DNA from 4 places in the Pseudomonas sp. P5_A12 genome. Region 3 is predicted to be linked to each of the others. Evidence: predicted binding sites of a transcription regulator. Region 3 holds the regulator's gene; each other region holds the start of a gene.
What was found. Region 3 encodes FliA, which starts transcription of late flagellar genes. Its sites were predicted from a motif close to CTAAAGTTTNNNNNNNNNNNGCCGNTAA; they were not measured.

Region 1 (2,826 bases), on a different contig from region 3:
TGATGTCGCCGCTGCCGATGTCTTCGCGCAACGCACGGCGTACGTTGGCTTCGATTTCGGCGGTCAAGTCGGCGAGACGTAGGTTCGGCATAACGGACTCCACAAACAAAGTGGCTCGATTATAGGGCCATGGCACGAGTCAACCCAAGGCCTCATAGACGTTCCATTCGTGGCAAGTGATCGCATCCGGAGGGTCTATCGCGGCATACTGGGCGCCAACACAGTCGTCGCTGAAGGAACCTGTATGCAGTTGGACCCCGCGAGCGGTTGGTGTCAGGACGTGCGTTTATGCCCCTCACCCAACTTCAATGCGCGCCCCTCGGGCGAAATTTCCCTGCTGGTGATCCACAACATCAGCTTGCCGCCAGCGCAGTTCGCCACCGGCAAGGTGCAGGAATTTTTCCAGAATCGTCTGGATGTCACGGAGCATCCTTATTTTGAAGGCATTGCTGACTTGCGGGTGTCAGCCCACTTTCTGATTGAGCGTGACGGCACTGTCACACAGTTTGTCTCTTGCAGTGAGCGTGCCTGGCACGCCGGTGTTTCGAGTTTCGAGGGCCGGGAAACCTGTAACGATTTTTCGGTGGGCATCGAGCTTGAAGGCACGGATGATCTGCCGTTCACCGATGCTCAGTATCTCGCGCTGACGGCTTTGACCCGGCAGCTGCAAAACGCCTACACCGGCATCACTGCGCAGCGCATTTGTGGGCACAGCGACATCGCGCCGGGGCGCAAGACCGATCCAGGACCGGCGTTCGACTGGGCACGCTATCGCGCGGCACTGGCAAAAGAGGAAGGACAATGAGTTTTCTGGTGTTGCTGTTGGCGGTGTGGATCGAGAAGTTCTCGGCACTGCGTCATCGGGTCCAACGTGATGGCGGTTGGGTGCGCGAGCTGAACAAGCTTGAGGTCACGCCACGTCTGATCGACCGGCCATGGTTGATCCTTATCATTATGGTGTTGCTGCCGGTTGCGCTGCTGGGGTTGCTGCTGGTGGTGCTGGATCCCGTGGCCTATGGTCTGCTGGCGTTACCGGTGCATTTGCTGGTGGTGATTTACAGCCTGGGCCGCGGCGATCTGCTGGCCGGCCTGGGGCCATTTCGCGATGCTTGGCGTCGGGAAGACCTGCAAGCCGCTGAGCATGTGGCCGAACGTGACCTGGATATTTGCGCCGAAAGCGCCGAACAATTGCTGGAACGGGTTGAAGCGCACCTGCTGTGGGAGGCTTACCAGAGTTTCTTTGCGGTCATTTTCTGGTACTTCCTGCTGGGGCCGGTTGCCGCCCTGAGTTATCGCTTGTTGGCACTGACCGAGGAACATGGGCAGAACCCGGCCGTGGTCGAGCGCGCGGCCCAATTGCGTCACGCCTTTGATTGGGTGCCCGTGCGGTTGCTGGCGGCGAGTTTTGCACTGGTCGGTAACTTTGTGGCGGTCGGCCGGGTGATGTTGAATGAGTTGCTGAACTGGAACATCAGCGCCGCTCAGTTGATCGAGAAGGTCGGGATGGTGGCCGGCGAAATTCCGGCCCCGGTCGTCGGACCGGATGGCATCAACAGCCTGGACCGGATCTGGGAGTTGCTACTGCGCGCGGCGGTGCTCTGGTACGCCGGTTTTGCGCTGTGGACTGTCTTCCCGTAGCACACCGATCCCTGTAATTGAAAGGACTCGCCCTCGCTGTCGTTGGCTTTCATAGAATGCCACCGTGGTGCATAGACGCCTCGGCTTGGGCGAGTCCATCCAATTACAGGGATGTGTTGCCCTTCGTTAACCTTAAGTTACAAAACATCCTGCCGATTTAAGATATACAGGGATAGCACTGAATAGTGGCTATCTGCCGCCAGTCAGCGCCTGAAAAATAAAAATAAGAACTCAAAGGGAGACTTCCAGTGAAGAGCTTGCTCTATCCCGCCGTCGCGCTGATGAACCGCCTGAGCTTCGGCATGAAGTTCAGCCTGATCAGCGTGCTGTTCCTTGTGCCCATGCTGGTTACCAATTTTTATCTGGTGCGCGACTCCTATCGTGAATTTCAGGGCACGCAAGTCGAACTTCAGAGCCTCGACCTGCTGGGCAGCGGCCTGACCCTTCGGCGAGACCTGGAAACCCTGAACAATCTGGTACAGATCAACGTCACGCTGGGCCAGTCCGGCAAGGCCGGCAATGTCGAGTCGAAGATCGGCACGCTGGAGCAAAATATCCTCACGCGCCTGCAGGGGATGACGGCCATGACCACTGATCCGGAGCAGATCACGGCTTTCGACGACAAACGCGATGAAATGGTCGCTGCGTTCAAGACCCAGCAATTGGAAAGCTCTGTGCAAAGCAAAAGTGGAATGATCGGAAAACTGCTTGGCAACGCGCAGATTTTCAGCCAGATCATCGCCACTCAGGCCGGCCTCAGTCGTGACAGCCAAAGCGATATGCGTCAACTGAGCGAACTGATCACAAGCGTCACTCCGCGTGTGACCCAACTGCTGGGCGAAGGCCGGGCGATGGGTTCCTTTTCGCTGGGGCAAGGCTTTATCAACTCTGCGTCGAGCACTCGATTTGATGAGCTGTTGGCACAGATCGAAAGGCTTCAGGGTGAATACAGCCTGAAGCTGCAGGACGCCTTGGGCTCCAGCAAGGCAGCGCGCGAAACCCTGGCTGCGCAAGCTGATAGCAGCAAGGCCTCGCTGAAAAAAGCCAGTGAGCTGTTCGAAGAAAAAGTGGTGATGGCGGACACACTCGATACACCCTGGCAGGGCTTTTACGATCAGGTCACCGGCCTGATGGACCAAACTTACCAACTCAATGAAGCCACGCTGAAGTTCCTCGGCACACAGTTGC
Region 2 (13,105 bases), on a different contig from region 3:
GCCGCCCATGCCGTCCAGCGGCTTGAGGATGACGTCGCCGTGCCTGGCGGCGAATTCGCGCAGTACATCGGCGCGGCGGCTGACCACGGTCGGCGGCGTGCACTGCGGGAACAGCGTGGCGAACAGCTTTTCGTTGCAGTCACGCAGGCTTTGCGGCTTGTTGACCACCAACACGCCAGCGCGTTCGGCTTGCTCCAGCAGGTAGGTGGAGTAAACGAATTCCATGTCGAACGGCGGATCCTTGCGCATCAGGATCACGTCGAGATCGCTCAGCAACGCGTCGCTTTCGTCGCCCAGTTCGAACCATTTTTCCGGGTTGGCGAATACCTTCAGCGGCCGCATCCGCGCCCGTGCTTCACCTTCGCCCTGATACAAATCGCGCTGTTCCATATAGAAAAGTTCCCAGCCGCGCTTCTGCGCAGCCAGCAGCATGGCCAGCGAGCTATCCTTTTTATAGGAAATATTGGCAATAGGATCCATGACAATCCCGACGCGAACGCTCATGGGTTTTTCCTCGAAAATGGGTGGTCCGAATGGACATGAAAAAGTGGCGTCAGAGTGGCGCTGAGTGTGTTCCCGGTCAAGGAAAAACCACCGCACAGGCCGGCCGATAGATTGCATTTGGAGACTGTGCTAAAAAGGCTGCCATGTCGGGCGGGCCCTTGAACATCAAGGGTTTCGAGCCACCGGTAACCGGAAAACGGACAATTTGATTCGCAAAGGCGACGGTAGAGCATTTATGGATCAGCATTCCAACGCCTTGAAGGTCATGGTGATCGACGATTCGAAGACGATTCGTCGCACCGCCGAAACGCTGTTGAAGAATGTGGGTTGTGAAGTCATTACGGCCATCGATGGTTTCGATGCGCTGGCCAAGATTGCCGATAATCATCCCGGCATTATCTTTGTCGACATCATGATGCCGCGTCTGGATGGCTATCAGACCTGCGCTTTGATCAAGAACAACAGTGCGTTCAAGTCCACGCCAGTGATTATGCTGTCGTCCAAGGACGGGCTGTTCGACAAGGCCAAGGGGCGCATCGTCGGCTCCGATCAGTTTTTGACCAAGCCTTTCAGCAAGGAAGAACTGCTGAACGCGATCCAGGCCCATGTTCCGGGCTTCGCCGCCGTTTTGCCGCAGTAGGACACGCACAGTGATGCTCGGCCAGCGGGCCCGGCGTCGACAAGAATGGGGAAGACCATGGCACGTATTCTGATCGTCGATGATTCGCCGACCGAAATGTACAAACTGACCGGCATGCTGGAAAAGCACGGTCACGAAGTGTTGAAAGCCGAAAACGGTGCCGACGGCGTGGCCCTGGCCCGTCAGGAAAAACCCGACGCCGTGTTGATGGACATCGTCATGCCCGGCCTCAACGGTTTTCAGGCGACTCGCCAGCTGACCAAAGACCCGGACACCGGGCACATCCCGGTGATCATCATCACCACCAAGGATCAGGAAACCGACAAGGTCTGGGGCACCCGCCAGGGCGCCAGGGATTACCTGACCAAGCCGGTCGATGAAGAGACCCTGATCAAAACCCTGAACAACGTGTTGGCCGGTTGATCGTCCGACCATGAGCGAGTCGCTGACGGCTTTCGAACTGCTGCTGCAGATCGACCAGCGCTGCCGTCTGCTGGCGGCGGATTTGCCGTCGCAGCCGACCCGGCAGGACAGTTGGAGCGGCATTGGTTTTCGCTTGGGCGAGGGTTGGTATGTCGCACCGATGGGCGAAGTCAGCGAAGTCCTGCATGAACCGCGTTTCACCCAGTTGCCGGGCGTCAAACCCTGGGTCAAAGGGGTGGCCAACCTGCGTGGGCGATTGTTGCCGATCATGGACTTGTACGGTTTCTTTGGCCACGAAGTCTCGGCGACGCGCAAGCAGCGGCGGGTGTTGGTGGTGGAACATGACGAGGTGTTTGCCGGGTTGCTGGTCGACGAAGTCTTCGGCTTGCAGCATTTTGCCCAGGACAGCCTGGAACCGGCAGATCAGTGGGGCGGGCCAATGTCGGCGTACGTCAAAGGCCGATTCCAGCGTGAGCAGATCTGGCAAGTGTTCAGCCCGTTTGCGTTGGCGCAGTCGCAAAGCTTTATGCATGTCGCGCTATAAACCCGGCCCCTTGTGGGAGCGAGCCTGCTCGCGATTGAATGATAACGCGGTGTTCCTGAGACACCGCGGCGCCTGAATCGCGAGCAGGCTCGCTCCCACAGGGTTTTCGGCAAGCATTAAAGGGTGTTGGTTAACAGGCGAGGACCGATGATAAAAGCAAAAACAGGCAAGCCAGAAGGATCGCGCAGCCGCTCGCAGATCGTCGCGCTGTTTATCGCGCTCATCGTGTTCATCATGCTGCTGTTCGCCAATTTCGCTTACCTCAACACCCAAGCCACGTACGACAAACAGTACATCGGCCATGCCGGTGAGCTGCGCGTGCTGTCCCAGCGCATCGCCAAAAATGCCACCGAAGCCGCCGCCGGCAAAGCGGCTGCGTTCAAATTGCTCAGCGATGCGCGCAATGACTTTGCGCTGCGTTGGGGTTACCTGAAGAAGGGCGACCCGGCCACCGGCCTGCCGCCCGCGCCATCCACGGTGCGCCCGGAAATGCGCGCCGTGCAGGCCGATTGGGAGCGCTTGCTGAAAAACACCGACGCGATCCTCTCCAGCGAACAGACTGTGCTGTCGCTGCATCAGGTCGCCGCGACCCTGGCCGAAACCGTGCCGCAGTTGCAGGTCGAGTACGAGAAAGTCGTCGAAATCCTCCTGCAACGTGGGGCGCCGGCTGCGCAGGTTGCGGTGGCCCAGCGTCAATCGCTGCTGGCCGAGCGTATTTTGGGTGCGGTGAACACCGTGCTGTCCGGTGACGAAAACTCGCAGCAGGCCGCCGATGCCTTCGGTCGCGACGCCGCGCGTTTCGGCCTGGTGCTCAACGGCATGCTTCAGGGCAACGTGGGGCTGAGGATCAGCCAGGTCGAAGACCGAGATGCCCGCGCCCGGTTGAGCGAGATTTCCGAACTGTTCGAATTCGTCTCCGGTTCGGTGGATGAAATCCTCGAAACCTCGCCCGAACTGTTCAAGGTCCGCGAGTCAGCCACCAACATTTTCACCCTGTCGCAAACCCTGCTCGACGAAGCCTCGCACCTGGCCATCGGTTTCGAAAACCTCGCCGGCGGGCGCAATGTCGACACCATCGGCGGTTACGTGCTGGGTCTGCTGGCGCTCATGTCGATCATCCTGATCGGCCTGGTGATGGTTCGCGAAACCAACCGCCAGCTTCGGGAAACCGCCGAGAAAAACGAACGCAATCAGACCGCGATCATGCGACTTCTGGATGAAATCGAAGACCTGGCCGACGGCGACTTGACCGTTACCGCCTCGGTAACCGAAGACTTCACCGGGACCATCGCCGACTCGATCAATTATTCCGTGGATCAGTTGCGCGACTTGGTCGCGACCATCAACCTCACTGCCGGTCAGGTGGCTGCCGCCGTGCAGGAAACCCAGGCCACCGCCATGCACCTGGCGCAAGCCTCGGAGCATCAGGCGCAGCAGATTTGCGAAGCCTCCACGGCTATCAACGACATGGCCCAGTCCATCGACCAAGTGTCGGCCAACGCTGCTGAGTCTTCGGCCGTGGCCGAGCGCTCGGTGGAAATTGCCAACAAGGGCAACGAGGTGGTGCACAACACCATCCACGGCATGGACAACATTCGCGAGCAGATTCAGGACACCGCCAAGCGCATCAAGCGTCTGGGTGAGTCCTCTCAGGAAATCGGCGATATTGTCAGCCTGATCGATGACATTGCCGATCAGACCAACATCCTCGCGCTCAACGCGGCCATCCAGGCATCGATGGCCGGTGACGCCGGGCGCGGTTTTGCGGTGGTGGCCGATGAAGTCCAGCGCCTGGCCGAACGCTCGTCCGCCGCGACCCGGCAAATCGAAACCCTGGTGCGGGCGATCCAGACGGACACCAATGAAGCGGTGATTTCGATGGAGCAGACCACCACCGAAGTGGTGCGCGGTGCGCGTCTGGCGCAGGATGCCGGTGTGGCCCTGGAAGAAATCGAAGGCGTATCGAAGACCCTCGCCGCGTTGATCCAGAGTATTTCCAACGCCGCGCAGCAACAAACCTCTTCGGCCGGGCAGATTTCCCTGACGATGAACGTGATTCAACAGATCACCTCGCAGACCTCGTCCGGCTCCACTGCCACCGCCGAGAGCATCGGCAACCTGGCGAAAATGGCCAGTCAGCTGCGGCGTTCGGTGTCCGGCTTCACCTTGCCGGCCGCCAAGGCGCAGGCGGCAGACAAAGCGTGAACCGTCCACAGGCGTATGATTTTTGATTGGCGTAGGGACTGGAGTGGTTATGGGTGATCGGCACGACTATGTGGCCCTCGAATGGGTCAAAGGCGAGATTGCCGAAACGCTGAAGCTGGCCCATCAAGCTATCGAAACCCTGCTTGATGACCCGCAGGCGTTGTACGCCTTGAGCGAATGCCAGGCGTATATCCATCAGGTGCACGGCAGTTTGCAGATGGTCGAATTCTACGGTGCGGCCCTGCTCGCCGAAGAGATGGAACAGTTGACCCGCGCCCTGCAGCACAACCGCATCAGCTACCGTGACGAGGCGCTGCACCTGTTGATGCAAGCCCTCGGGCAGCTGCCGATATACCTCGACCGGGTGCAGGGTGCGCGCCGTGACCTGCCCTTGGTGGTGTTGCCGCTGCTCAACGATTTGCGCAGTGCCCGGGGGGAAACCCTGCTCTCGGAAACCAGCCTGTTCAGCCCGCAACTCGTAGAGCTGCTACCGTTGGACAACGCAGCGCTGGCACTGCTGGAGCCTGCGGATTTCGACAATGTGCTGGGAAAATTGCGGCAGATGCTGCAGATGGCGCTGGTCGGGTTGCTGCGGGAGCAGGATGACCACACCCACCTCGATTATCTGGCGAAGGTTTTTTCACGCCTTGAAGGGCTGTGCGCCAAAGCGCCTCTGAGTCCGCTGTGGCAAGTCGCCTCGGCGCTGGTCGAAGGTATGCGCGCCGGCGTGATAGCCAACAGCCCGGCGCTGCGCAGCCTGTTCAAGGAGGCTGACCATGAACTCAAGCGTTTGCTCGAACAAGGCATCCACGCAATCAATAAACCGGCACCGCCGGAGTTGCTCAAGAGTTTGCTGTTCTACATTGCCAAGGCCGATCATCCCACCGGGCAGATGCTGACCATGAAAGATCGCTACTCACTGGACGACGCGTTGCCCGACAGCGCGATGGTCGATGAAGAACGGGCACGGCTGGCCGGCCCCGACCGCGATGCCATGCGCTCGGTGCTGGCTGCGCTTTGTGAAGAGCTGGTGCGGGTCAAGGAGCGCCTGGACCTGTTCGTGCGCAGCGACCGCCAGCACACCTCGGACCTCGACAGCCTGTTGGCGCCGCTGCGGCAAATCGCCGACACTCTGGCGGTGCTGGGGTTTGGCCAGCCGCGCAAAGTCATCATCGATCAACTGGCGGTGGTGCTGAGCCTGGTTCAGGGCCAGCGCGAACCCAACGACGCGATCCTCATGGACGTCGCGGGCGCCTTGCTCTACGTCGAAGCCAATCTGGCCGGCATGATGGGCACGGTAGAGCCCGAGAGTCTGGAAGAAAGTCGACTGCCGACCACTGACCTGACGCAGATCCACCAGATCGTCATTCGTGAGGCGCGCATCTGCCTGCAACAGGCCAAGGACATGATCGTCGACTACATCGATGCCGACTGGGATCGCCAGCATTTGCAGGCGTTGCCGGCCTTGCTGACTCAGGTGCGTGGCGCCTTGTCGATGATCCCGTTGAGCCGTGCGGCGAGCCTGATCGAAACCTGCAATCACTTCATTCGCGAGCATTTGCTGCTGGAGCCGGACCAACCCGATTGGCAGGAGCTGGACAGCCTGGCCGACGTGGTCACCAGCATCGAGTATTACCTGGAGCGCCTTGGCGACGATCCGGAAGCGCCGGGTGAACAACTGCTCGACGTCGCCGAGAAGAGTTTGGCGTCGCTTGGGTTTTTCCCCAGCGAACGGCAGGTGCCAATGCTCGACGAGGTCCTCAGCCCGAGCGAAGCCCAGGTCATGCAGGAAATGCAGGAGCTCGATGACCCCGAGATCGTGCAGTCGCTGGCCGATGTGCTGACCAGTCCCGTGTCTTCCGTCAATCCGCCTGCATTGACCACACCGGACAGCCTGTTGCCGCCCCCCGCCGGTGAAGAACCGGTCGACGATGAACTGCGCGAAGTCTTTCTCGAAGAGACCGATGAAGTCCTGGATATACTCCAGGAATACTTGCCGCGCTGGGCGGCCAACCCCGACGATAAGTCGGCCCTGAGCGAATTGCGCCGATCCTTTCATACCTTGAAAGGCAGTGGCCGGATGGTCCGGGCACTGGTGCTGGGCGAGCTGGCCTGGGCGATGGAAAACTTGCTCAACCGTGTGCTGGAGGACAGCGTCGCGCCAGGGGCTACCGTGCAGCAACTGTTGACGGATACATTGAATTTACTGCCGGAACTGGTGGCCGAATACGCCGACAATGCCCAGCGTCAGCGCAATGATGCCGACCAGTTAGCCGCACGCGCACATGCCCTTGCCAAGGGCGATGCGCCGGCCAGCGATGAAGATACCCAGGACGTGGCAGCCCTTGACCCGCTGTTGCTGGAGATCTTCCGCAAAGAAGCCGAAACCCATCTGGCCAGCCTCATCCGCTTTCTCGATCAGGCCGCCGAGCATGTGCCACTTCAGGCCAGCGACGAGTTGCAGCGGGCGTTGCACACGCTCAAGGGCAGTGCCTCGATGGCCGGGGTCTTGCCGATTGCCGAGCTGGCGACGGCTCTGGATCAACTCGCCCGCGAGTACAAGGCGCACCTGATCGCACTGGATCTGGACGAAGTCGAGTTGTTGCTGGAAGCCGAAGGGTTGTTCCGGCTCGGGTTGCGACAGCTCAAAACGGATCCGTTGGCGCAGATACGCGGCGCCGGCCCATTGATCGAACGCACCCGGTCGTTACTCGCCGAGCGTCTGCAAACCCTGTCGAGCACGCCCAATACCTCGCTGCGAGCCAAGCGCGATCCGCAGCTGATCAACAACTTCCTGTCCCAAGGCATGGACATCCTGCTGGACGCCGAAAGCCTGTTGCAGCGCTGGCAGCAGCGTCCCGGCGAGCGTCAGGAACTGACCGCACTGCTCGATGATCTGACCACCCTCGGCGAAGGCGCGCACCTCGCCGATTTGCATCCGGTGGATGCGCTCTGCGAAGCCTTGCTCGACCTGTACGGCGCGGTGGAAGAGAGCAGCCTGGCGGTCAGCGAGCGGTTTTTTCATGAGGCGCAACTGGCTCACGAAGCGTTGATCAACATGCTGGATGAACTGGCCGCCGGCCAGGAAATCAGCCCGCAACCGGAACGCATACGGGCCTTGCGCGGTTTGCTGGATGAAAGCCTTGATCCGTCGTCCATGGGCCTGATTCGCAGTGATGGCAGCCGTACCCTGAGCATCCGCGAGCTGGGCAGCGCCACCGCTGAACTGGAGCAAGCGGCGACCCAGGTAGATCTGGATGACGAAATCGTTTCGATCTTCCTCGAAGAAGCGGTGGATATCCTCGAAAGCGCCGGCCACGCGATGCAACGCTGGTTGAGCGACCCGGACAACGCCGCACCGCTGTTATCCTTGCAGCGGGATTTGCACACCCTCAAAGGTGGGGCGCGGATGGCTGAAGTCCAGCCGGTCGGTGACCTCGCCCATGAATTGGAAAGCCTGTACGAAGGCTTGGTCGACCGCCGTTACAGCCACAGTGAAAGCCTGGCGCAGTTGCTGCAGCACAGCCATGACCGTCTCGCGGTGCTGCTGGAGCAGTTGCAGAATCAGCAGCCGTTGGGGAACCCGGGCGAGCTGATCGAGGCGATTCGCGAGTTTCGTCAGAGCCATGCCAGCGCCACTGAAGCGGCGGAGCCCGCGCAGGTCAAGGATTCGCCGGGGCATGATCCCGAGTTGCTGGAGATCTTCCTCGAGGAAGGTTTCGACATCATCGAAAACTCCGGCGCCGCGCTCGTGCGCTGGCAAGCCGAACCGTCGAACCGACAAGAAATGGAAACCCTGTTGCGTGACCTGCACACGCTCAAGGGCGGTGCGCGAATGGTCGAAATCGTGCCGATTGGCGACCTTGCCCATGAGCTGGAGTTTCTTTACGAAAGCCTCTCGGCAGGCTCGCTGCAACCGAGCGCGGCCCTGTTCACGTTGTTGCAAAACAGTCACGACCGATTGGCGCAGATGCTCGATGCGACCCGCGCAGGGCAGCCATTGCCGCCCGCTGACCGACTGATCGACGCGATCAAGAATTTCAGCCATCCGGCCGTACTCCAGCCGGCCGGTGTGACGCCCGCCGCCAAGCCAGAGACGCCCGCGTTACAAGCGGAAGCGGGCGCCGACATGGTCAAGGTCTCGGCGGAACTGCTCGACGACCTGGTCAATCTGGCCGGCGAAACGTCAATTTTCCGGGGCCGTATCGAGCAGCAGGTCAACGATGCGCAGGTCACCCTGAGCGAGATGGAAACCACCATCGAGCGGATGCGCGACCAATTGCGCCGGCTGGATACCGAAACCCAGGGACGCATACTCAGCCGCCAGCAAGTCGACGCCGAACGCTTGGGCTACGAAGAATTCGACCCGCTGGAAATGGACCGTCATTCGCAATTGCAACAACTGTCGCGCGCGCTGTTCGAATCGGCCTCTGACTTGCTGGATCTGAAGGAAACCCTCGACCGACGCAATCAGGACGCGGAAAACCTGCTGCTACAGCAGGGCCGCATCAATACCGAGTTGCAAGTAGGCCTGATGCGCACGCGCATGGTGCCGTTCGAGCGGGTGCTGCCGCGTTTGAAGCGCATCGTACGGCAGGTCTCCAGCGAACTGGGCAAGGACGTGGAATTCATCGTCGGCAACGCTGAAGGCGAGATGGACCGCAACGTGCTCGAGCGTATGGCGCCGCCGCTGGAACACATGCTGCGCAACGCCGTGGACCACGGTCTGGAATCGGCCGAAGTGCGAATCGCGGCCGGCAAACCGGCCCAGGGGCGGATCACACTCGACTTGTCCCGCGAGGGCGGCGACATGATTTTCGACATCCGCGACGACGGTGCCGGCGTGCCGCTGGACGCGGTGCGGCGCAAGGCGATCAAGCGCGGCTTGCTGGCCGCGGATGCCGACATCAGTGATCGCGACGTGCTGCAGTTTATCCTGCAACCGGGGTTTTCCACGGCCGAGAAGATCACCCAGATTTCCGGACGGGGCGTCGGCATGGATGTGGTCCATGAAGAAGTCCGCCAGCTCGGCGGCACGATGGTCATCGACTCGGTGCCGGGGCAGGGCGTGCATTTCCGGATTCGCCTGCCGTTCACCGTGTCGGTCAACCGCGCACTGATGGTGCAGTGCTTTGAAGATCAGTATGCGATCCCGCTGAACACCATCGACGGCATCATCCGTGTGCTGCCCAACGAACTTGAAGGGCATTACCGACTCGATCCTCCAAGGTACAAGTACGCCGGGCGGGACTATGAGTTGTGCTACCTCGGTGAGTTGCTGAAAACCAGCACCCGCCCGAAACTACTGGGCCAAAACCTGCCGTTGCCGGTGTTGCTGGTGCAATGCAACGAGCGGCACATTGCCGTGCAGGTCGATTCCATGGCCGGAACGCGCGAGATCGTGGTGAAAAGCCTCGGCCCGCAGTTCGCGGCGGTGCAGGGCTTGTCCGGCGCGACGATTCTGGGCGATGGCCGGGTGGTGCTCATTCTTGATTTGCTGGCGCTGATCCGCGCCATGCAGGCGCCTGCGCCGCAACAGGCGCAGATTCAGGACGCCGAGGTCGAACCACACAAACCGTTGCTGGTGATGGTGGTCGATGACTCGGTGACCGTGCGCAAGGTCACCAGTCGTTTGCTCGAACGCCACGGCATGAACGTGCTGACCGCCAAGGACGGGATCGACGCCATGCTGCTGCTCGAAGAGCACCTGCCGGACCTGATGCTGCTGGACATCGAGATGCCGCGCATGGACGGCTTCGAAGTCGCGACCCAAGTACGTGCCGACGAGCGTTTGCAGCACCTGCCGATCATCATGATCACCTCACGCACCGGCCAGAAACACCGCGACCGCGCGATGGCCATCGGCGTTAACGATTACCTCGGCAAGCCGTACCAGGAATCGGTGCTGCTCGAAAGCATTGCCCTCTGGAGCAAAACCCATGCTTGAGCATCGCACCAGCAACATCACCGGCCTGTTGCTGCCCTTGGCCGACCGCAACCTGATCCTGCCCAACGTCGCGGTGGCGGAGCTGATCGACTATCAGCCGGGGGCGTTCGATCTCGATACGCCACCGTGGTACCTGGGGTTGGTGAAGTGGCGCGACCGGCAGATTCCATTGCTGAGTTTTGAATCGGCCTGCGGCAATAAAGTCGTGATCGGCGAGCGGGCGCGGATCGTGATTCTCAATGCGCTGGGCGGTCGGCCCGCGTTGAAGTTCATTGCATTGCTGGTGCAGGGAATCCCCCGGTCATGCAAGCTCGACAGTCAGTTGAGCTATGTCGATGTGCCGCTGTGTTCGTTGGAGCAGGCGGCGGTGCAGGTGGGGGAGCAAGTGGCCAAGGTGCCGGACTTACTGGCGCTTGAGGAGTTACTGGTGAGTGCCGGGTTGGTCTGACTGGCGCCTTCGCGAGCAGGCTCGCTCCCACAGGTTTTGTGTACGCCGCAAATCCAATGTGGGAGCGAGCTTGCTCGCGATGGCGACCTTCAATTCACCACAAATCTAACGGCTAAACCTTGGCCTGAGCGCGCATCTGCATCTGCAACGCCTCGTAATGGTCCAGCGCCCGCTCCACCAACAACTGCACGCCATCCGCCATTCGGCTGATCGCCAAGGCGACCGAGCGGCGTGAGCCTTCCACATCGTCCGCCAGATCGGCAGCAATCGCGCTGATCGACAGCATGTCTTCGGAGGCGTTGGCCAGCAGGGCTTCGGCGTCGATGTCGGGGCATACAGTGAAGAGCTGGGATTTGTTACGGCGTTTCGATGGTTTGTCGCGAGCAGGGGGAAAGTAATAGGAGAAGGCGCGGTCGGCGGCTTCCTTGAGTTTTTCGGCTTCGAGGGATGCGTCGGAACCGGTGTCGGTTTCCGGGGGATTGGGAGTGGCTTTGAACATAGTGAATCTCCAGTAATGATTTTCAGCTGCTCCCTCGGTTCCAGCCGAAGGGGTGGCAGCTGTACGCGGGCTGGAACCCGAGGTGGAGAAAACCCGGTAGACCCGAAGGTCTCCCGCGCACAGCCGCCATAACGGAGTACACACATTAAAGGTGCGCAGCATACGTCATGAGGGGCGCTATTGCGCCTTCTACACCTCGGGATTCCAGGCCCGGTCGCTGATTTGGCAGCGACCCACAAACGATAAAGCTCAGCGCAAAACCCCACCAGTCAGCGGATTCCGGCATTGCTGTAGGCGGCGCCGCCGGACTGTGTAGCCTCGAATCCTTCCTGCGTACAAACTTTTAAACACAAAACCCCAATCGACCGGCGAAAGTTGAAAAGTCCCAAAAAGGGACCTATCGTTCCCTTTTTGGGACTCATCGGTTGCCACTGTGAAAAACCTTTCCCTCAGCGAAGCCCTGTTCACGACCACTCAGCAAAAAGTGCTGGGCTTGTTGTTCGGCAAACCCGACCGCAGTTTTTACGCCAACGAAATCGCCCGCTGGGCTCAAGTGGGTAAAGGCAGCCTCATGCGCGAGCTGGATCGGTTGCAGCAGGCCGGCGTGCTGACCCTGAGCCGTCAGGGCAACCAGACCCACTATCAAGCCAATCCGCAATGCCCGATCTATGCCGAACTGTCAGGCATCGTCCGCAAGACTTTTGGTATTGCCGAGCCTTTACGCCAGGCGCTGCAACCCTTTGCCGAGCAGATCACCTGGGCATTTGTGTACGGTTCAATTGCCAAGGATTCGGCAAACGCATCCAGTGACATTGATCTCATGCTGATCGGCGAAAGCCTCCACTACAGTGAAGTGATGGAGCGGCTCATGCCACTGGAAGAACAACTGGGCCGCGTCCTCAACCCGACGCTCTACACCCCCGACGACTGGACCGCAAAACTGGCGGCTGAAAACAGCTTTGTCGTGCGGGTGGCACAGCAGGAAAAGATCAACCTGATGGGGGGAAATCCGTCGTAATACTTAGATCTGCGGTGATTGTTCTGGCCCCATCGCGAGCAGGCTCACTTCCACATTGGATCTGCGGTGCACACAAATCCCCTGTGGGAGCGAGCCTGCTCGCGCTGGGGGCGCGAACCGGCCCAAAATCCTGTTAGCGATGTGCATCAGGTGCACAGCGAGGAATGGTTTACGACTGCTGCGCAGCCGAACGGGAGCAAGCTCCCTCGCCACCGGGGGTTGTCTTATCGTTACCCTGACCGTAACGATCCACCACTCAGCTTGATTGATGCCCCCACCCAACACTCCTAAGGTGACTCCCACGAAAGCGAACCCGTGGAGTGGTCATGACAACAACAATATCCCCCGACTCGCGATGGACGCGGCGGCGCAGCGAAAAGCAGCGGCGTCTGGCGTTGGTCAAGGATCTCGCCGACGGTGTGGTTCTGCCCACCGACAAAATCGTCGCGGCGCTGGAAGCCTTGATCCTGCCCGGCGACCGCGTGGTGCTGGAGGGCAATAACCAGAAGCAGGCGGATTTCCTTTCACGCTCTCTGGTCAAGGCCGATCCCGCCAAGCTGCATGATTTGCACATGATCATGCCCAGCGTCGGCCGCGCCGAGCATCTGGACCTGTTCGAACGCGGCATCGCCCGCAAGCTCGACTTCTCCTTCGCCGGCACCCAAAGCCTGCGCATCAGCCAGTTGCTGGAAGACGGTCTGCTGGAAGTCGGCGCGATCCACACCTATATCGAGCTCTATGCGCGGCTGGTGGTCGACCTGATTCCCAACGTCGTGCTTTCCGCCGGCTTCATGGCCGACCGCGCCGGCAACATCTACACCGGGCCGAGTACCGAAGACACTCCCGCATTGATCGAACCGGCTGCGTTCAGCGACGG
Region 3 (3,385 bases):
ACCGCTCATGCCAGGCATGTTCCAGTCCGTGACCAGAAAGTCGATGCTTCCGCTGTTGAGAACCGGAATGGCAGTAGTGCCATCGTCGGCTTCGACCGTGTTGGTGAACCCCAGGTCACGCAACAGGTTTTTTATGATCCGCCGCATCGTTGAGAAGTCATCAACGATGAGGATTTTCATGTTCTTGTCCAATTCGACCTCCAAGCAGTCTTAAACGCGCCCAGCACCTGGACACGCCATTTCATTCAAACCGGCAATGCATTCGATGACTGTCTGGAGCACAACAGATCGTGACCGGTGCAGTACAACCCCACCGGCCTCGTTCGCAGTGTCCCCACACTGCCTTCAGCGCGCTCGCCACTCCCCCAAACGCCCCCGCAAACGGGCCGCGCACTGGCTGTGTAACTGGCTGACCCGCGATTCGCTGACCCCCAGGACCTCTCCGATTTCCTTGAGGTTCAACTCTTCGTCGTAGTACAGCGCCAACACCAGTCGCTCGCGCTCCGGCAAATTGGCAATCGCGTCCGCCAACGCCGCCTGAAAGCGTTCATCTTCCAGATCGCGTGACGGCTCGAGATGAGCACTCGCGCCATCCTCGTGCAGCCCTTCGTGTTCGCCGTCCTGCAACAGATCATCGAAACTGAATAAGCGGCTGCCCAGGGTGTCGTTCAAAATCCCGTAATAATCGTCGAGACTTAATTGGAGTTCGGCCGCAATCTCGTGATCTTTAGCGTCACGGCCGGTTTTAGCTTCAATTGAGCGAATTGCGTCACTGACCATGCGGGTATTTCGGTGGACCGAACGCGGCGCCCAATCCCCCTTGCGCACTTCATCGAGCATGGCGCCGCGGATTCGTATGCCCGCGTACGTCTCGAAACTCGCGCCTTTGCTGGCGTCGTATTTGGTCGACACTTCAAGCAGGCCGATCATCCCGGCCTGGATCAGGTCTTCGACCTGGACACTGGCTGGCAGACGAGCCAGCAAGTGGTAAGCAATGCGTTTGACCAGTGGCGCGTAACGCTCGATCAGCTCGTACTGCGCGTCACGTGCCGACGTCTTGTAGAGGTTATAGCCACTGGCTGTCATAGAACGGGGCCCGCCATCTGCTGCACGAGCCGCTCGACAAAAAACTCCAGGTGCCCACGCGGGTTGGCAGGCAATGGCCAGGTATCGACTTTCTGCGCGATGGCCTTGAACGCCAGGGCGCACTTGGAACGTGGAAAGGCTTCATAAACGGCGCGTTGCTTCTGCACGGCCTTGCGCACGCTTTCGTCGTAAGGCACCGCGCCGACGTACTGCAGGGCAACGTCGAGGAAGCGATCGGTAACCTTGGTCAACTTGGCGAAAAGATTACGCCCCTCTTGCGGGCTCTGGGCCATGTTGGCCAGGACGCGGAAGCGGTTCATGCCGTAATCGCGGTTAAGCAGTTTGATCAGGGCGTAGGCGTCGGTAATCGAAGTCGGCTCGTCGCAGACCACCAGCAAGACTTCTTGCGCTGCACGAACGAAACTGACTACCGAGTCACCTATACCCGCGGCGGTGTCGATCACCAGGACGTCGAGGTTGTCGCCGATGTCGCTGAAGGCCTGGATCAGGCCGGCGTGTTGAGCTGGACTCAGGTGAACCATGCTCTGTGTGCCGGAGGCTGCCGGAACGATTCGAATACCGCCCGGGCCCTGCAACAGAACGTCGCGCAGCTCACAGCGGCCTTCGATCACGTCAGCCAGGGTACGTTTGGGTGTCAGTCCCAGCAGGACGTCGACATTCGCCAGGCCCAGGTCAGCGTCTAACAACATGACGCGACGGCCGAGTTCGGCCAGGGCCAGTGACAAATTCACTGACACGTTAGTCTTGCCGACGCCACCTTTGCCGCCGGTCACCGCGATCACCTGTACGGGATGCATGCTGCCCATGTTATTTCTTTACCTTGTCTTGCATAGACGGAGGCCACATTACTGGCTGCGCGTTCGCTAATGGAACAATGCATGGCAGGCCATCGATGTAGGTACAAAAACTGTTCATTACTACCTTAGCCGACCTGCTTGGTCGGGCTGTGGTAAATATCAGCGAACATATCAGCCATGGCTTCTTCGCTGGGTTCTTCCTGCATTTGCACACTGACGGCGCGGCTGACCAACTGATGACGACGCGGCAGATGCAAATCATCCGGAATCCGCGGGCCATCGGTCAGATAGACCACCGGTAATTCATGACTGATCGCCAAGCTTAATACCTCGCCCAGACTTGCCGTTTCATCCAGTTTAGTCAGGATGCAGCCCGCGAGCCCGCAACGCTTGTAACTATGGTAAGCAGCCGTTAGAACCTGTTTCTGGCTGGTGGTTGCCAATACCAGATAATTTTTTGATTTGATGCCACGTCCGGCCAGACTTTCGAGTTGCATGCGCAGTGCCGGATCGTTGGCCTGAAGGCCCGCAGTATCAATCAACACCACGCGTTTGCGCAGCAGTGGTTCGAGCGCCTGCACCAAAGACTGCCCCGGATCGACGTGGGTCACCGAGACGTTGAGAATCCGCCCGAGCGTCTTGAGCTGCTCCTGGGCGCCAATGCGAAAGCTGTCCATGCTCACCAGTGCGATATTCTGCGCGCCGTACTTGAGCACGTAACGGGCGGCGAGCTTGGCCAGGGTGGTGGTCTTGCCCATGCCGGCAGGACCGACCATGGCCATCACACCACCCTCTTCCAGTGGCTCGATTTCCGGTGTGACGAGCTTGCGCGCCAAATGCGCCAGCAACATGCGCCAAGCCTGACGAGGCTCATCAATGTCAGGAATCATAGCTAACAAATCGCGGGACAACGGACCGGACAGACCGATGCGTTGCAGGCGACGCCAAAGATTGGCCTGATCCGGGCGGCTGCCTTGCAGCTGATTCCAGGCCAGCGAGCCGAGTTGGACTTCCATCAGTTCGCGCAGGCTATTGAGTTCGAACCGCATCGAGTCGAACGCACGTGGGTCAACGCCACCGGCGGCAGGTGCCGGGGCGGGTTCCGCGCGACGCGGTTCGGAGTAGGTCGGTTCGATCAGCGGCTCGGCAGCAGTAAGTGGCAGGCCAGCGAACAACTGGCGATTGGTGGTCTTGTCGCCTTCGGTTTCGCCGTCGCCACGCAGGCTCAATTCGGCCTGGGCAGTCACGATGCGCGACTGGGACTTGCGCAGCTCATCCTCGAGTTCCATGTTTGGAACACGCGGGGCCAGCGCCGACAATTTGTAATCCAGCGCAGCCGTCAGCTCGACACCACCGGCAATCCGGCGATTGCCAATAATGGCGGCATCAGCGCCCAGCTCATCACGAACCAGTTTCATGGCCTGACGCATATCAGCGGCGAAAAAACGCTTTACTTGCATAAACCACTACCTCAACCGTTG
Region 4 (3,543 bases), on a different contig from region 3:
ACGCCCTCATGGAAGCCTTCAACCCGAAACGATTCGCCCGCCAGCAGATAGCGTTCGCCATCGCGGGGCACCATTTCGTCCAGGGCGATCATGTCGGCGTCACGATCGACATCTACCAGGTAGCTCTGGAAACGCTGCTTGCGCTCATGGAACGTAATGACCAGCGGATCATGACTCTCTTGTAGCTGCCGAAGGTTGCCAACGATCTCCATTTGCGTGGAAAGCACCTTGGGTGGCTGCGGAGCGTCTTCCGCGTTTAAGGCATTGGACACGGTTCATCATTCTCCGGACAAAATATGGTTGCGCAGATGCTGGCATATTGCCATCATGCGGCGCACCTAGATAGAGCGAACTCATCGACAGATTCAAGCCTGACTGAGCGGGCGTGGCTTTGTTAACCCGGAGGTTGATCCGCGGGCATCGTAAAGCGCGGGTGGTTCGCCGCCGGTGAGAATCTTCAACTGATTGGCCGTGGCGGCCTGCTGAATCTGGATCGACTGACCATTATTGACATTGATTGTCTGGCACTGAGTCAGCAGGGCTGTCAGCGCGTCGCTCTGTTCCAGCAGTTGCTCGCCGACGCTTGATTGACTGGCAAGTTGCTCCAGGCCTTGGCGATTGGTGGGCAGGTTGAGGCTGGCGAGGATTTCGCTGCGTTTGCGGCCATGCTGTTCGAGCAGAATGATCATTGCTTGTTTGCGCGCCAGAATGTCTTCGAGCAGTGGCATGTCGCGACCATGCAAGGCGAGGGACTCGGATTGCAGCAATTCCAGCAAGTGTTGTGCTGGAGCAAAGTCGTCGATGATCAGTTGCAGTAAATTAGTGTCGTGCATGGCTGGCCTTGGGGTTTTAAGCGTCCAAAAGCCTGGCGCAGGCCTTGGCCTAGCGCTGGGCTTCGAAATTGAGCAGTTTGCTGGCTACACGGTTGCTGTCGACTTGATAGCTGCCATCGGCAATCGCTGCTTTCAACTCGGCCACGCGGGCGTTGTCGACGGCAGGCTGATCGCGCAGCTTGTCATTGACCTTCTGCAACTGCTGAGCCTCATTGCTGAGGTGTACCGATTCCCCGCTTTTGGCGGTACTGGCCTGTTCGGCGGGAGTATCCAGCGGCGCGGGTTTGCCGGCTTCGGCAGTGTCCTTGTTGGCACTGGTACGTGTACTGCCGGTCAGTGACGAGGAACTGTTCAAACGGCTGAAATCGATGACCATAATAAAAAACCTCTGGGAATTTGGACGCTTGCCATGTTTTCGGCTCTCCCTGCAAAAACTTTAGGCCCATTTATCAATGAGCGTGCATGCACCAGCGCATTTCCGGCGTGCGGCGCAGTTTATGAAACAGCCGCGGTCAGCGCCATATTTTCACCGATAGAGATTCCTACATGGCCACTTCCACCTGGCCCGGGGCAATAACCTGCGCCTTGATGACCCGTTGGGAGTTGAGGTTTTTCACCCGAATCTGTTCACGCAAGCCGCCATTCGACAGGGCTTCGCCCGGCATGCGCACGCTGAGCGTACCACTGCGGGCGGTAATCACCACCTGGTCGCCCTTGGTGATGACTTCGGCCTGTTCGAGGTGGACCTGCGTCAGGACCTGATCGGTGACCGTTGGGCGAGTCAGTTTCTGTCCGATTACCTGGTCCATGGAGGTGAAGTAACCCTGGTTGATCAGGCTGATATCTCGTTCGCGCAGCATAACGTCACCTTGCTCGATAAAGCCGGCTCGCTTGAGCGGTCGAGTGGTGGTGACGACGTCGCGAAACAGGCGGACTTGAGCAGGTACGAAGACAGTCCAGGGGGCGGTGCTGTCGCAACGGACCTTGACCGTGACCCGACCAATCGGGGTCGCCGGGCTCTCCAAAGTGGCTGTCAATTCCTTGTCGCACATGGGCATGCGCAGTCGCGGATCGAGCTGGTTGACCTGGATCTCATAGCGACCTTCGGTTTGACTGGACGCCAAATAGTCTTCGACAGTGAACTCAAGAAAGCCCTGAGTGACGCCGATAAGCATGTCAGGCAAGGTTACTGTGTCAGCAAGGGCAGGGTTGCCTGCGTTGAACAAGCAGACGACCGACATCGCGCAAAGCCATTGGCGAGGGATTGAGGTCGGGCGTCGAAAAAATGTCGGTTCTGTGTTCATAAGCGTTAAAAAGCAAGCGCCGTGCCGTTTTGTGATGACAGCGCGTCGCAACACACTCAAGCGTTGTGTAGGAGTCGGTGCATGGCTGGTGTTATGGATGCGGTAAACCAGCGCACGCAACTGGTAGGGCAGAATCGCCTTGAGCTGTTGTTGTTCCGTCTCGACGGCCAGCAGCTTTATGGGATCAACGTGTTCAAGGTTCGGGAAGTGCTGCAATGTCCCAAGCTCACGCTGATACCCAAATCCAGTCCTGTCGTGTGCGGTGTGGCAAGTATCCGGGGGGCGACCATTCCGATTCTTGATCTGGCGATGGCGACCGGCTCCGGCGCGTTGAAAGATCAAAGCAATCCGTTCGTGATCATCACGGAGTACAACACCAAGACCCAGGGTTTCCTGGTGCACTCGGTGGAGCGCATCGTCAACATGAACTGGGAGGAGATTCATCCGCCACCCAAGGGCACGGGACGCGATCATTACCTGACGGCTGTGACGCGGGTCGACAATCAGTTGGTCGAAATCATCGACGTCGAAAAAGTGCTGGCGGAAGTCGCACCGACACCGGACGCGATTTCGGTGGGTGTGGTCGATGTCGAAACCCGGCATAAGGCCTTGTCCTTGAAGGTCTTGACGGTCGATGACTCCTCCGTGGCGCGCAAACAGGTGACCCGTTGCCTGCAAACCGTCGGCGTTGAAGTGGTGGCGTTGAACGACGGCAAACAAGCGCTGGATTACCTGCTCAAGCTGGTCGACGAAGGGAAAAAGCCGGAAGAAGAGTTCCTGATGATGATTTCCGACATCGAGATGCCGGAGATGGACGGATACACGCTGACGGCCGAGATCCGCAACGACCCACGCATGCAAAAGCTGCATATCATCCTGCATACTTCGTTGTCGGGGGTTTTCAATCAGGCGATGGTCAAGAAAGTCGGTGCCGATGATTTTCTCGCAAAGTTCCGTCCTGATGACCTGGCATCCCGGGTAGTCGACCGGATCAAAGCAGCAGACATCAGCTAGGGGTCTTCTGCCCCTGTTGGTTCACACGATTTAAGAGGCGGCATCTTTGTCTACGGGTAATTTGGATTTCGAACAGTTCCGGGTCTTCCTGGAAAAAGCCTGTGGCATTTTGCTCGGTGAAAACAAGCAGTACCTGGTCTCGAGCCGTCTCAACAAACTGATGGAACAGCAGGGCATCAAGTCGCTGGGTGAGCTGGTCCAGCGCATTCAGACCCAGCCACGCAGCGGTTTGCGCGAGAGGGTGGTGGATGCCATGACCACCAACGAAACCTTGTGGTTTCGTGACACCTATCCCTTTGACGTGTTGAAGAACAAGGTGTTGCCGCAAGCCATCAAGGCTGCACCCGGTCAGCGCTTGCGGATCTGGTCGGCGGCGTGTTCGTCAGGTCAGG

Region 1: the regulator FliA is predicted to act here: its motif matches at 1,770-1,797, upstream of AC1DSG_RS09450 (methyl-accepting chemotaxis protein).
Region 2: the regulator FliA is predicted to act here: its motif matches at 2,228-2,255, upstream of AC1DSG_RS05535 (methyl-accepting chemotaxis protein).
Region 4: the regulator FliA is predicted to act here: its motif matches at 1,246-1,273, upstream of flgM (flagellar biosynthesis anti-sigma factor FlgM).

What each region holds. Positions count from the first base shown of each region.
Region 1 is NZ_JBFUKU010000046.1:24,681-27,506, reverse strand. Features, by position in the region: partial or broken gene AC1DSG_RS09465 (nicotinate-nucleotide diphosphorylase) at 1-91, opposite strand, end outside; gene ampD (1,6-anhydro-N-acetylmuramyl-L-alanine amidase AmpD) at 245-805, shown strand; gene ampE (regulatory signaling modulator protein AmpE) at 802-1,638, shown strand; gene AC1DSG_RS09450 (methyl-accepting chemotaxis protein) at 1,887-2,826, shown strand, end outside.
Region 2 is NZ_JBFUKU010000022.1:20,707-33,811, reverse strand. Features, by position in the region: gene gshB (glutathione synthase) at 1-504, opposite strand, end outside; gene pilG (twitching motility response regulator PilG) at 740-1,144, shown strand; gene pilH (twitching motility response regulator PilH) at 1,202-1,567, shown strand; gene AC1DSG_RS05540 (chemotaxis protein CheW) at 1,578-2,111, shown strand; gene AC1DSG_RS05535 (methyl-accepting chemotaxis protein) at 2,259-4,316, shown strand; gene AC1DSG_RS05530 (Hpt domain-containing protein) at 4,366-10,263, shown strand; gene AC1DSG_RS05525 (chemotaxis protein CheW) at 10,256-10,711, shown strand; gene AC1DSG_RS05520 (DUF6124 family protein) at 10,824-11,210, opposite strand; gene AC1DSG_RS05515 (nucleotidyltransferase domain-containing protein) at 11,644-12,228, shown strand; gene mdcA (malonate decarboxylase subunit alpha) at 12,555-13,105, shown strand, end outside.
Region 3 is NZ_JBFUKU010000342.1:51-3,435, forward strand. Features, by position in the region: partial or broken gene AC1DSG_RS27255 (response regulator) at 1-180, opposite strand, end outside; gene fliA (RNA polymerase sigma factor FliA) at 346-1,086, opposite strand; gene fleN (flagellar synthesis regulator FleN) at 1,083-1,913, opposite strand; gene flhF (flagellar biosynthesis protein FlhF) at 2,030-3,364, opposite strand; partial or broken gene AC1DSG_RS27275 (flagellar biosynthesis protein FlhA) at 3,376-3,385, opposite strand, start outside.
Region 4 is NZ_JBFUKU010000175.1:8,205-11,747, forward strand. Features, by position in the region: gene AC1DSG_RS20735 (flagellar brake protein) at 1-272, opposite strand, end outside; gene AC1DSG_RS20740 (flagella synthesis protein FlgN) at 366-833, opposite strand; gene flgM (flagellar biosynthesis anti-sigma factor FlgM) at 883-1,209, opposite strand; gene flgA (flagellar basal body P-ring formation chaperone FlgA) at 1,376-2,137, opposite strand; gene AC1DSG_RS20755 (chemotaxis protein CheV) at 2,219-3,151, shown strand; partial or broken gene cheR (protein-glutamate O-methyltransferase CheR) at 3,198-3,543, shown strand, end outside.